Regions from separate parts of the Paraburkholderia sp. GAS199 genome, predicted to be linked through region 1. Evidence: riboswitches for the same ligand, from Rfam matches in the RefSeq annotation. Region 1 holds a riboswitch; each other region holds the start of a gene.
What was found. A riboswitch is a leader RNA that binds a small molecule or an ion and turns the genes downstream of it on or off. The one in region 1 is predicted to bind cobalamin.
Positions count from the first base shown of each region.

Region 2: it holds a riboswitch for cobalamin, as region 1 does, so the genes downstream of both, P3T18_RS16245 (precorrin-3B synthase) here and cobW (cobalamin biosynthesis protein CobW) in region 1, are expected to answer to the same signal.
Region 3: it holds a riboswitch for cobalamin, as region 1 does, so the genes downstream of both, P3T18_RS07045 (TonB-dependent receptor domain-containing protein) here and cobW (cobalamin biosynthesis protein CobW) in region 1, are expected to answer to the same signal.

Region 1 covers NZ_JBNDMM010000012.1:6,159-9,429, reverse strand. The annotation lists gene cobA (uroporphyrinogen-III C-methyltransferase) at 1-302, opposite strand, end outside; cobalamin riboswitch at 544-785, opposite strand; cobalamin riboswitch at 877-1,157, shown strand; gene cobW (cobalamin biosynthesis protein CobW) at 1,361-2,473, shown strand; gene cobN (cobaltochelatase subunit CobN) at 2,478-3,271, shown strand, end outside.
Region 2 covers NZ_JBNDMM010000003.1:1,044,651-1,047,921, forward strand. The annotation lists gene P3T18_RS16245 (precorrin-3B synthase) at 1-1,413, opposite strand, end outside; cobalamin riboswitch at 1,507-1,707, opposite strand; gene cbiE (precorrin-6y C5,15-methyltransferase (decarboxylating) subunit CbiE) at 1,803-3,041, shown strand; gene P3T18_RS16255 (cobalt-precorrin-5B (C(1))-methyltransferase) at 3,041-3,271, shown strand, end outside.
Region 3 covers NZ_JBNDMM010000002.1:209,039-212,309, reverse strand. The annotation lists gene P3T18_RS07065 (EVE domain-containing protein) at 1-320, opposite strand, end outside; RNA gene ssrS (6S RNA) at 516-697, opposite strand; gene P3T18_RS07055 (cell division protein ZapA) at 813-1,127, opposite strand; gene P3T18_RS07050 (ATPase) at 1,124-1,492, opposite strand; cobalamin riboswitch at 1,701-1,959, shown strand; gene P3T18_RS07045 (TonB-dependent receptor domain-containing protein) at 2,049-3,271, shown strand, end outside.

The DNA of each region.
Region 1 (3,271 bases):
TGCTGTTCCTCGCCGCCACGGCCGAACACGAACGGATCGCCGCCTTTCAGACGCGCCACGCTGCGCCCGGCCTGCACATGCGCCAGCATCATCGCGACGATGCCCGCTTGCGGCGTCGACGGATGACCGCCGCGCTTGCCGACGTAGACCACCTGCGCGTCGGCGCGCGCGAATTGCAGCACGTCGGGATTCACCAGATCGTCGACCAGCACCACGTCGGCTTCGCCGAGCGCGCGGCATGCCTTGAGCGTCATCAGTTCGACGTCGCCGGGACCGGCGCCGATCAGCCAGGCGCGGCTCATCGCGGCGCGCATGGCACGCGCCATGTCGTGACAAGGGGAAGAGGTCGGACCGTGAAGACGGCCCAGCGGAAATAAGAGGTCATGCAGCACGACAGATTGCACACGCCGGCGCCGCCATTCGCCGCGAAGTCGTCGAACACTCATCGAACTGAGCATTTCGCGGGCGAACGGGTGTGCCGCAACGTGTTCCAGCGCCTTCGCATCCGTCCCTCGCGGATTCCGGCGTCCGGCAGCGTGGGGTTCGCCGCCTCCGCGTCTGGCCGGTATCCGGGCTGGCGGCCTCATGCGCTTTGCCTTCCCGTCCGGTTCGCCGGACAGTGGCATTGCTGAAAACGCATGCGCGTGGCCAGACTGTCGAGCCTGGCGACGCAGGTCGCTTACCGTTGCGGGGACAGCACAGGTTGAGCGCGCAGCGCGCTGCCTGTTTCCCGTTTAACTGCGCATGCGAACGCATGCGCGGGCACCAAACGCGCGCATACGATAGCACACGGGATGCCTTTGAAGTACCCCGCGCGGCACGCTCCCGCCGACGTCCGGACGCCCGTGTTTCCTTGACGTGGCGGGGTGGCGAGCCTAAACTCGCACGCACTTTGGTGCTCGTGTGCGCGCTTTGCGCGTACGCAGTTAAACGGGAAACAGGGTGCCTGTCGCGCGAGCGGCCGGCTCGACCTGTGCTGCCCCCGCAACGGTAAGCGAAATGCGGTGCTGCTGGATTTTTCAGCGCCGCGGAGCCGGCTTCGATGTCCACGCGCAAGGCCGCGTCGGCATATCACCACTGGACGAGAAATCACTCGTCCGGGAAGGGGAAGCGGCGCTTTCGCCAGCCCGGATACCGGCCAGAGAAGCAATGACGAACGCCGCGGGGATGCGGCGTCGCGCTCATGATCTCATTCCTGTTTTTCGTTGCTCCGGCAACGCCGTTTTTCGTCCCCGTGCGTGAATATGCGTTGGCACATTTGTGTAGGCGCATTCGAGCTGCCGCAGGGCGAAAGCCGTGTATGCCGACCGATGCCTCGCACGCGGACGCGAACGTGCCACTCCTACGGATGGACACTACGATGCAAACTCAACTGCGCAAGATTCCCGTCACCATCGTCACGGGCTTTCTCGGCAGCGGCAAGACCACGCTGCTGCGCCACATTCTTCAGCATGCGCAAGGCAAGCGCATCGCGGTGATCGTCAACGAGTTCGGCGAACTCGGCATCGACGGAGAAATCCTCAAGGGCTGCGGCATCGGCTGCGACGAGAACGGCGTCGAGACGGAAGGCCAATTGTATGAACTGGCGAACGGCTGCCTGTGCTGCACCGTGCAGGAAGAGTTTTTCCCGGTGATGGAAAAGCTCGTCGAGCGACGTGGCGAAATCGATCACGTGCTGATCGAAACCTCGGGTCTTGCCTTGCCCAAGCCGCTGGTGCAGGCATTCAACTGGCCGCAGATCAAGAACAGTTTCACCGTGGACGCGGTGGTGACGGTAGTGGACGGTCCGGCTGCAGCGAGCGGCCAGTTCGCCGACAACCCGGTCGCCGTGGACGCGCAACGCAAGGCCGACCCGAATCTCGATCACGAATCGCCGCTGCACGAATTGTTCGAAGACCAGCTGTCCGCCGCCGATCTGGTGATCCTGAACAAGACCGATCTGCTCGACGAAGCGCAGCAGGGCGCGGTGGAAACGCTGATTCGCGAAGAGATTCCGTCGCAGGTGAAGATCGTGCGCGCGCATCTGGGCCAGCTCGACCTGCACACGCTGCTCGGTCTCGAAGCGGCGTCGGAGGAAACGATCCATCTGCGCCACGATCACCACGGTTCCGCCGAGGACGCCGATCATCACCACGACGAGTTCGATTCGGTGGTGGTGCAGGCGAACGCGAGTTCGCGCGAAGCGGTCATCGCGGCGTTGCAGTCGCTGGTGGAAAGCAACACGATCTATCGCGTGAAGGGTTTCGCCGCCTTGCCGGGCGCGCCGATGCGCCTCGTGATTCAAGGCGTGGGCCGCCGTTTCGACAGCTATTTCGATCGACGCTGGCAAGCCGGCGAACTGGAGCGCATCCAGCATTCGAGCCGCTTCGTGCTGATCGGCGAAGACCTCGACCAGGCCGCGCTGCAACGCGCGTTCGACGCTGCGCTGGCCGCCGCGCTCGCCGTGCCGTCGAACGAAGCGCAACAGGCCTGACGCCATGCATCTGCTGCGCACGACGCCGGGCGGTTTCGTCGACGACACGCAAGGCGTCATCCGCATCGATCAGCGGCCTGCCGAGATCGTCGTGCTCAGTTCCGCCGACACCACGCTGTCGCTGCTCGCGAGCGTGGTGCCGCGACTCGGCGACGGTTTTCCGAGCGTGCGTCTGGCGAACGTCACGTATCTGCGGCAACCGGCGTCCGTCGACTTTTACGTCGACGACGTGTTGCAGCATGCGCGCGTCGTGGTGGTGGATCACCTCGGCGGCGAGGCTTACTGGCCGTACGGCATCGAGCAGGTGGTGGCGCTCGCCGAACGTAACAAGCAGACGCTCGCCATGTTCTCCGGCGATCTGCAGGAAGATCCCAATCTGCTCGCGCGCAGCACGGCCGACGCGGCGCTGTGTCATCAACTGTGGCGTTATCTGCGCGAGGGCGGTCCGCAAAACGCGGAGGCATTCCTGCGCTGTATCGCGTTCCTCGAATTCGGTCACGGCCGCGAACCGGCGCCGCCGCGCGTGCTGCCCGCTGCCACGCTCTACCACCCGCAACTCGACACGCCCACGATTGCCGACTGGCAGGCGCGCTGGCGCGAGGGCGCGCCGGTCGCGGCGATTCTGTTCTACAAGGCGCATCTGCAGGCGGCCAACACGGCCGTGTTCGACGCGCTGATCGACGCGCTCGACGCGCAGGGCCTCAACCCGCTGCCGATCGCGATCACCTCGCTAAAAGACGCCATGAGCCGCGACGTGGTGCAGCAGTTGTGCGCGCAGCACGAGGTCGCGCTGGTGCT
Region 2 (3,271 bases), on a different contig from region 1:
CGATGTGTCGCGGCGATAAAGGTCATACATGCCGGGTGAGACGGCCAGCAGTGTGTAAGGCGCGCAAGCCGCCGCCGCACACGAACGCGAGCAGCCGCTCAGGTGGACTTCGACGCCGTCGGGCAGCCGTGCTGCCACGCGCAGCGCGTCGGCCTTGGTGTCGGCGTGGCTTTTGACGCAGCCGGCCGAGCCTGCGCAGGCGATCACGCGCGCGAGCGGATCGCCGGCATCGCAAGCGAGACCGAGTGCTTGCAACGCGTCGAGCACGGCGCCTGTCGACTCACGCGCGACGTCGGTCAGCAGCACGCTTTGCCACGGCGTCATGTGCAGCGTGCCGTCGCCGTGACGATGCGCCAGCGCGGCGAGGCCACGCAAGGCGGCGGCGTCGAGGCGTCCGAGCGGCGGCTGACCGCCGACGTGCCACCTTTGACGCATGTGCCACCTGTGCAATTCGCCGGCCGCGCGCTGTGGATGCGCGCCCAGACGAAGCGTGGCGTCAACTGGCGTGGCGCGTTGCCAGGTGGCGAGCGCGGGGTCGTGTGTCAAAGGAAAATCGAGGTAACGCTGGGCGTGTTGTAAAAGCGCGTCCGGCGCATGGGTCGCCAGCAGGTGACGCATGCGCGTTGCGTCAACCGGTGCGAGATCGAGAAACATGTGCAGCAACGCGCGAACGACAGCCACGACTTGCGTCGGCAGGACGGCAACGAGCGCGGCGCTGCGCGGATTCATGACGGCGGCGACGACGTTGCAATCCGGCGCGCAGTCTTGCCCGAGCCGACCGGTAGCTTTCACGGGCGTCCCGTCGCGCGAGTCAGGATCGCGCCGCGTAGCCGGCGGCGGACCACCCGCGAGACCGAACACGAAGCGCACGCCGTCTTCGCCTGGCGTGGCCGCGATCCAGATATCGTGTGGATGATCGAGCCTCGCGAGCGCTTCGCCGCCGTCGAGCAGCAACGCGAATTTCGGCGACAGCGCCGCGAAGCGCGCATCGCCTTGCAGCAAGGCGAGCAGGTCGGCGCACAGGTCGCGCGTGTCGAACAGGCAAGCCGGATCGCGTCCGGCGAGCGGACTGAGCATGACGTTGCGCACGTCGTCGGCGGCTGCGGTGAAGCCGGACAGCGGGCCAAGCTGCGCATCCAGCAACATGTCGATCAACGCGCTTTCGTGTCCTTCGCGCACCCCGCGTATCTGCAGGTTGGCGCGGTTCGTCACTTCCACGACACCGGCTGCGTGCTGCTCACTGGCAGCGGCGACCGCTTCGGCCTGCGCGGCGCTCAGCACGCCGCCGGCCAGCTTGATCCGGCAGATGCCGCCGTCGCGCGCCGACACGATGCGCAGCAGCCCCGGGCATGCCGAGGGCCGCGGCGCGAGCGCAGCGTCGGATCGGGTAGTGGAGGGCGCAGCTGGATTCAAGACGGACACCGGGTTGAGCGTCGCGCGACGGCCCGAGCCGCCCGCAAGGCGGGCATGGCTGCGGCATCGGTACACCCCGCCCGATGTAGGCTGGCACGAACAGTCTGGCCGGCAGGTCTCCTGGCTCGCAGGTCGTGGTCCGCCGCTGCCTTCCCGGTCATCGCGATTCGACATCGCGATGCAACCAGTGGCGCGGAGCGCAGGCGGACTCGCTGCATACAGTTGCGGGGGCAGCCACAGTGACGCTGTGTTCCCTCTTCGGCCCCGAAGGGCACCGGCGGCTGTATTATGCCTTTTTTCGAACAGCACAACGAGCTTGGACGCTTTGACCAGCGCGGCACAGCGCTTTATTTAGAGATACTTTGACGTTACGGAACGAGGATGGATGCATGCCGGCGTGGCTGACAGTGGTGGGCATAGGCGACGACGGCTTTGCCGGTTTGGGAAGGCCCGCGCGGCGTGCTTTGCTGGAGGCGTCGGTGGTGTATGGCGGCGAGCGGCATCTGGAGATGCTGCCGGCGCGGCTCGCTGCGCGACGCGCGGCATGGCCGCGTCCGTTCGATCTCGCGCCCTTGCTGGCCGAGAGAGCGGGACCGGTGTGCGTGCTGGCGAGCGGCGATCCGATGCTGTTCGGCGTGGGCGCGACGCTCGCGCGGCAATTGCCGGCGGGCGAGTTGCGCGTATTGCCGGCGCCGTCGTCGGTGTCGCTGGCGGCGGCGCGGCTCGGCTGGCCGTTACAGGACGTCGCCACGGTGTCGCTGGTGGGCCGTCCGTTGCCCACGCTCAACGCGTATCTGCACGACGGCGCGCGCATTTTCGTGCTGAGCGCGGACGGCCGCACGCCCGCGGCGCTCGCCGAATGGCTGAACGCGCGCGGCTTCGGCGCGACGCGCATGATCGTGCTGGAACATCTGGGCGGTGATTCGGAGCGCCGCGTCGACGGCCGCGCCGATCAATGGTCGGCCGGCGAAACGGCCGCGCTGAACCTGATCGCGCTCGAATGCCGTCACACGGCGGGCGCGCCGCGTCTGCCGCTCACCGCCGGCTTGCCCGACGACGCCTTTCGTCACGACGGCCAGCTGACCAAGCGCGACGTGCGCGCCATCACGCTCGCGCGCCTCGCGCCGACGCCGGGCGAGCTGCTGTGGGACGTGGGCGCGGGCAGCGGCTCGATCGGCATCGAATGGATGCGCGCGCATCCCACCTGCCGCGCCATCGCAGTCGAAGCCAACTCGGAGCGGCAGCGTTTCATCGAACACAATCGCGACGCGCTGGGCGTGCCGGGTCTGCAACTCGTGGCCGGCCGCGCGCCCGACGCTCTGGACGGCCTGCCCGTGCCGGACGCGGTGTTCATCGGCGGCGGCGCGACCGCGCCCGGCGTGCTCGACACCTGCTGGGCCAGCTTGCGCGAAGGCGGCCGGCTGGTCGCCAATGCCGTCACCTTGCAGGGCGAGTCGGCGCTGGCCGCGTGGCGCGAGCGGCATGGCGGCACGCTCACACGTATAGCGCTGGCCGAAGCGCAGCCGCTCGGCGGCTTCGATACCTGGCGTCAGGCCTTGCCGATCACGCTGCTGGACGTCACCAAACCGGCCGCCGCGCCGAACGCCGATTCTTCCCCGCAACCGTAATGCGCGACGAAACGCCCGAACAGCCCGCGCCGCTCCGCAGCGGCTACACGACCGGCAGTTGCGCCACTGCGACCTCGCTCGCGGCGGCGCGTCTGCTGCTCGCGGGCGTGGTCAGCGACGTGGCGGAAATCGTGTTGCCGAAGGGGCAACTCGTGCCGATGCCGCTGGTGTTCTGCCGACGCACCGACGATGGCGCGGAAGCCGGCACCGTGAAAGACGCCGGCGACGAT
Region 3 (3,271 bases), on a different contig from region 1:
TTCTTTTTGAATACGACGTCGACGAGCAGCCAGCGCGGTGTTTCCTGCGACGACTTCGGATCGTAGTACGGACTCTTCTTGTCGAATTGTGTGGGGTCCGGATACGCGGTGGACGACACCTCGGCGAGACCCGCGATGCCCGGTTCGGGGCAACTCGAATGATAGAAGAGTACGCCGTCGCCGACCTGCATCACGTCGCGCATGAAGTTGCGCGCCTGATAGTTGCGCACGCCGGTCCATGGCAACGTGCGGTGCGGTGCATGGGCGAGATGGTCGATGCTTGCTTCGTCCGGTTCGGACTTCATTAGCCAGTAGCGCATGAATCGAATAGAACGTGGAGAGGTTGATGTTCCCGCGAAGGTCCCTGAAAACGCAACGCTAAAAACCCGACAGCAAAAGAACGCAGAAAAAACGCGGCGCCTGAACGTAGCACCGAACGCGGTACCTGAACGCAGCACCGAACGCAGCACCAAAAGAAAAACGGCACCGAACCGAAGTCCGATGCCGTTTTGAATAAGGTCCCCGCCTTAGCCGCTAGGCCGGCATCCTGAACCGGGGGTTCAGAATTGGTCGCAGTTAGCAGCACTTCGGGTACATCAGACAGAGTGACGCGCACACCCGTGCTACAAATTTCCGCAACCGTGCACATGGCATTGGTTCAAGGAATATATGACCTTGGCGAACCAGGCAGGGAAGCTTGACCTGTTGAACTCAAACGTTTGCCCGAGACTTCGCTCACGCACCTCACTTGAATTCGCAACCTGTCTCAGGACAGGTTGCTTGAAACTGTTTAGGTACTCAGTGCAGACCGCTTACTGCATGCTGTACTGCTGAATCACAGTACCCAGTTGTTCGTTCATTTGATGCATTGTACGCCGGATTTCCTCAGCGGGAAATGCTTCTCCGTGCCGCACGCTCGATTGAAGCTTAAGCAGTTCCGATGCCAGCGACAGCGCAGCCATGACAGCAATGCGATCCGTGCCGCGCACGTTGCTGTTGTTACGGATCTTCGACATTTCCGCGTCGACGCGAGCCACTGCTTCAAGCAGCGCGCCTTCGGTTTCCGGCGAGCAGGCGAGCCGGTACGGTACGCCCAGAATCGATACTTCGATCTGCTTGGTGGTCATGCATTTTCTCCGTGGCGGGTGGCTTCGCTATCGGCATTGACCTCGTGCGCGAGCTCCTGCTGCGCGGGCTCGAGCAGATCGAGCTGGTTGTCCGGCTCGTTGTGCGCGCGAGCGCGCGGCAGCTTCTCGATGATCGCATTCAGGCGCACCTGGGCGTCGTCGATTTTTGCCGACAGGGCGTCGCGTTCCGCTTGCAGCGCATCGCGCTCCTCGCGCAACAACGCGAGTTCGGTGCGCGTGGCTTCGGCCTCGGCGCGCGATTGCGCAAGCTGCTCTTCGAGCGCGAGACGCGCTTCGTTGTGCCGCTGGCTGATCGCGATCAGCTTGCCGATATTCTGTGAAAGTGATTCGAGTTCGGTGAGCATGTGCTGCGTCCTCTAAAGACATCGCATTTTAGCGCGGAATATCGCAGGTTCCGACTATTGTCTCGTTTCGAGACGTAACAACATCGCTTTATGCAGGCATTTTATGGACCTTACGATGAAAAACCACTCATGCATCGGACAATAACCTGCGTTTTACAGAACAGCACGAACACGTTTTGACGATTCTTGACGGGTCGGGAGGGCGCTCATAAACTGATCGTTCTCTGGTGCCCGCGCGCGCTTTTCATAGTGTGCGCAGTTAAACGGGAAGCAGGGCGCGCCGTTCATTTCTGCCGAACGCGCCAACCTGCGCTGCCCCCGCAACGGTAAGCGACCGCATCACATGCAGGTCGATTCCAACCGCATGTTCGAAGCTGAACGTGCGAGTGTGCCACTGCGCGTCACGCGTGGGAAGGCGGGATCGATGTGTCGCCAGCCCGGATACCGGCCAGAGGGAGAGTGTCGTCACCGCGCAAACGTTAAAGTGCGGGCGCCTCGTTACGCATCGGCCTGCGGGGAAGCGGGCCGCGCACGCTATCCACAGGAATACCACTCCATGTTGTCCCCCATCGCTCGTGCGGCGATGCTCGCGTTTGCGAGCACGCCGCTCGTCGTGCATGCGCAGGCCGCCGCGCTTGATGCGTCCGCTACGCCGTCGTCTTCCGCAGCGGACGCTGCACCGGCGGCCGCGTCGGTCGCTGCGTCTTCCGTCGCTGAGTCATCCGTCGTACTGTCGCCGCTCGTGGTCACCGCTGAACGCGGTCCGCAACCGCTTGCCGACGCCATTCCACAGACCACGCTGTTCGACCAGCAGGATATCGCCGACACCACCGCTACCGATCTGCCGGGTCTGCTGCAACTCGCACCGGGCGCGCAGATATCCCGCACGGGTGGTCCCGGTTCCACGACCAGCCTGTTTCTGCGCGGCGCGTCGTCGACTCAGTCGCTCGTGCTGATCGACGGCGTACGTGTCGATTCGGTGAGTCTCGGTTCGTCGCAACTCGCGCAGATTCCGCTCGATCAGGTCGATCACGTCGAAGTGGTCAACGGCAACGTGTCGGCGTTATACGGGTCGGGCGCGATCGGCGGCGTGGTGCAGGTCTTCACGAAAGACGGCGGCGATCATCCGCCGCGCTTCAATTTCTCGCTCGGCTACGGCAGCTATCACACGCAAACGCAGCAGGCGGGCGTGAACGGCGCGCTGGACAAAGACGGCAACACGACCTTCAGCATCTCGCTCGCGCGCTCGAAAGACGATGGCTTTTCCTCGCTGAATCCGCGTGAAGCGCCGGGCGCGAATCCGAATGCGAACGGCTATCTGAACGAGAGCATCAGTGCATCGCTGCGTCACAAGTTCAGCGAGAAGTGGGATGCAGGCGTCACGTATTTCCAGTCGAACGGCAACAACAGCTACGACAACGCGTATGGCGTGCCGACCGATCTGAACAATCTGTCCAGCAAGGTGCGCCAGGTGTCGGCGTTCGCAAACGGCAAGCTCACCGACTGGTGGACCACGCACTTCATCGTCTCCGAAGGCGACGATCGCAGCGTGTCGAACACCAACGGCGTCTACAACGGCCGCTTCGATACCGACAATCGCCAGTACACATGGCAGAACGATTTCGCGCTCGCCGCGCAGCAGAAACTGCAGGTGGGCTACGAGCATCTCGATCAGACGCTCGACTCGGACACGTTCGCCGCGCCAGACCGTCACGTGGATTCCGGCTTTGTCGGCTACACGGGACGCTTCGGACGCAACCAGATTCAGGCCAACGTTCG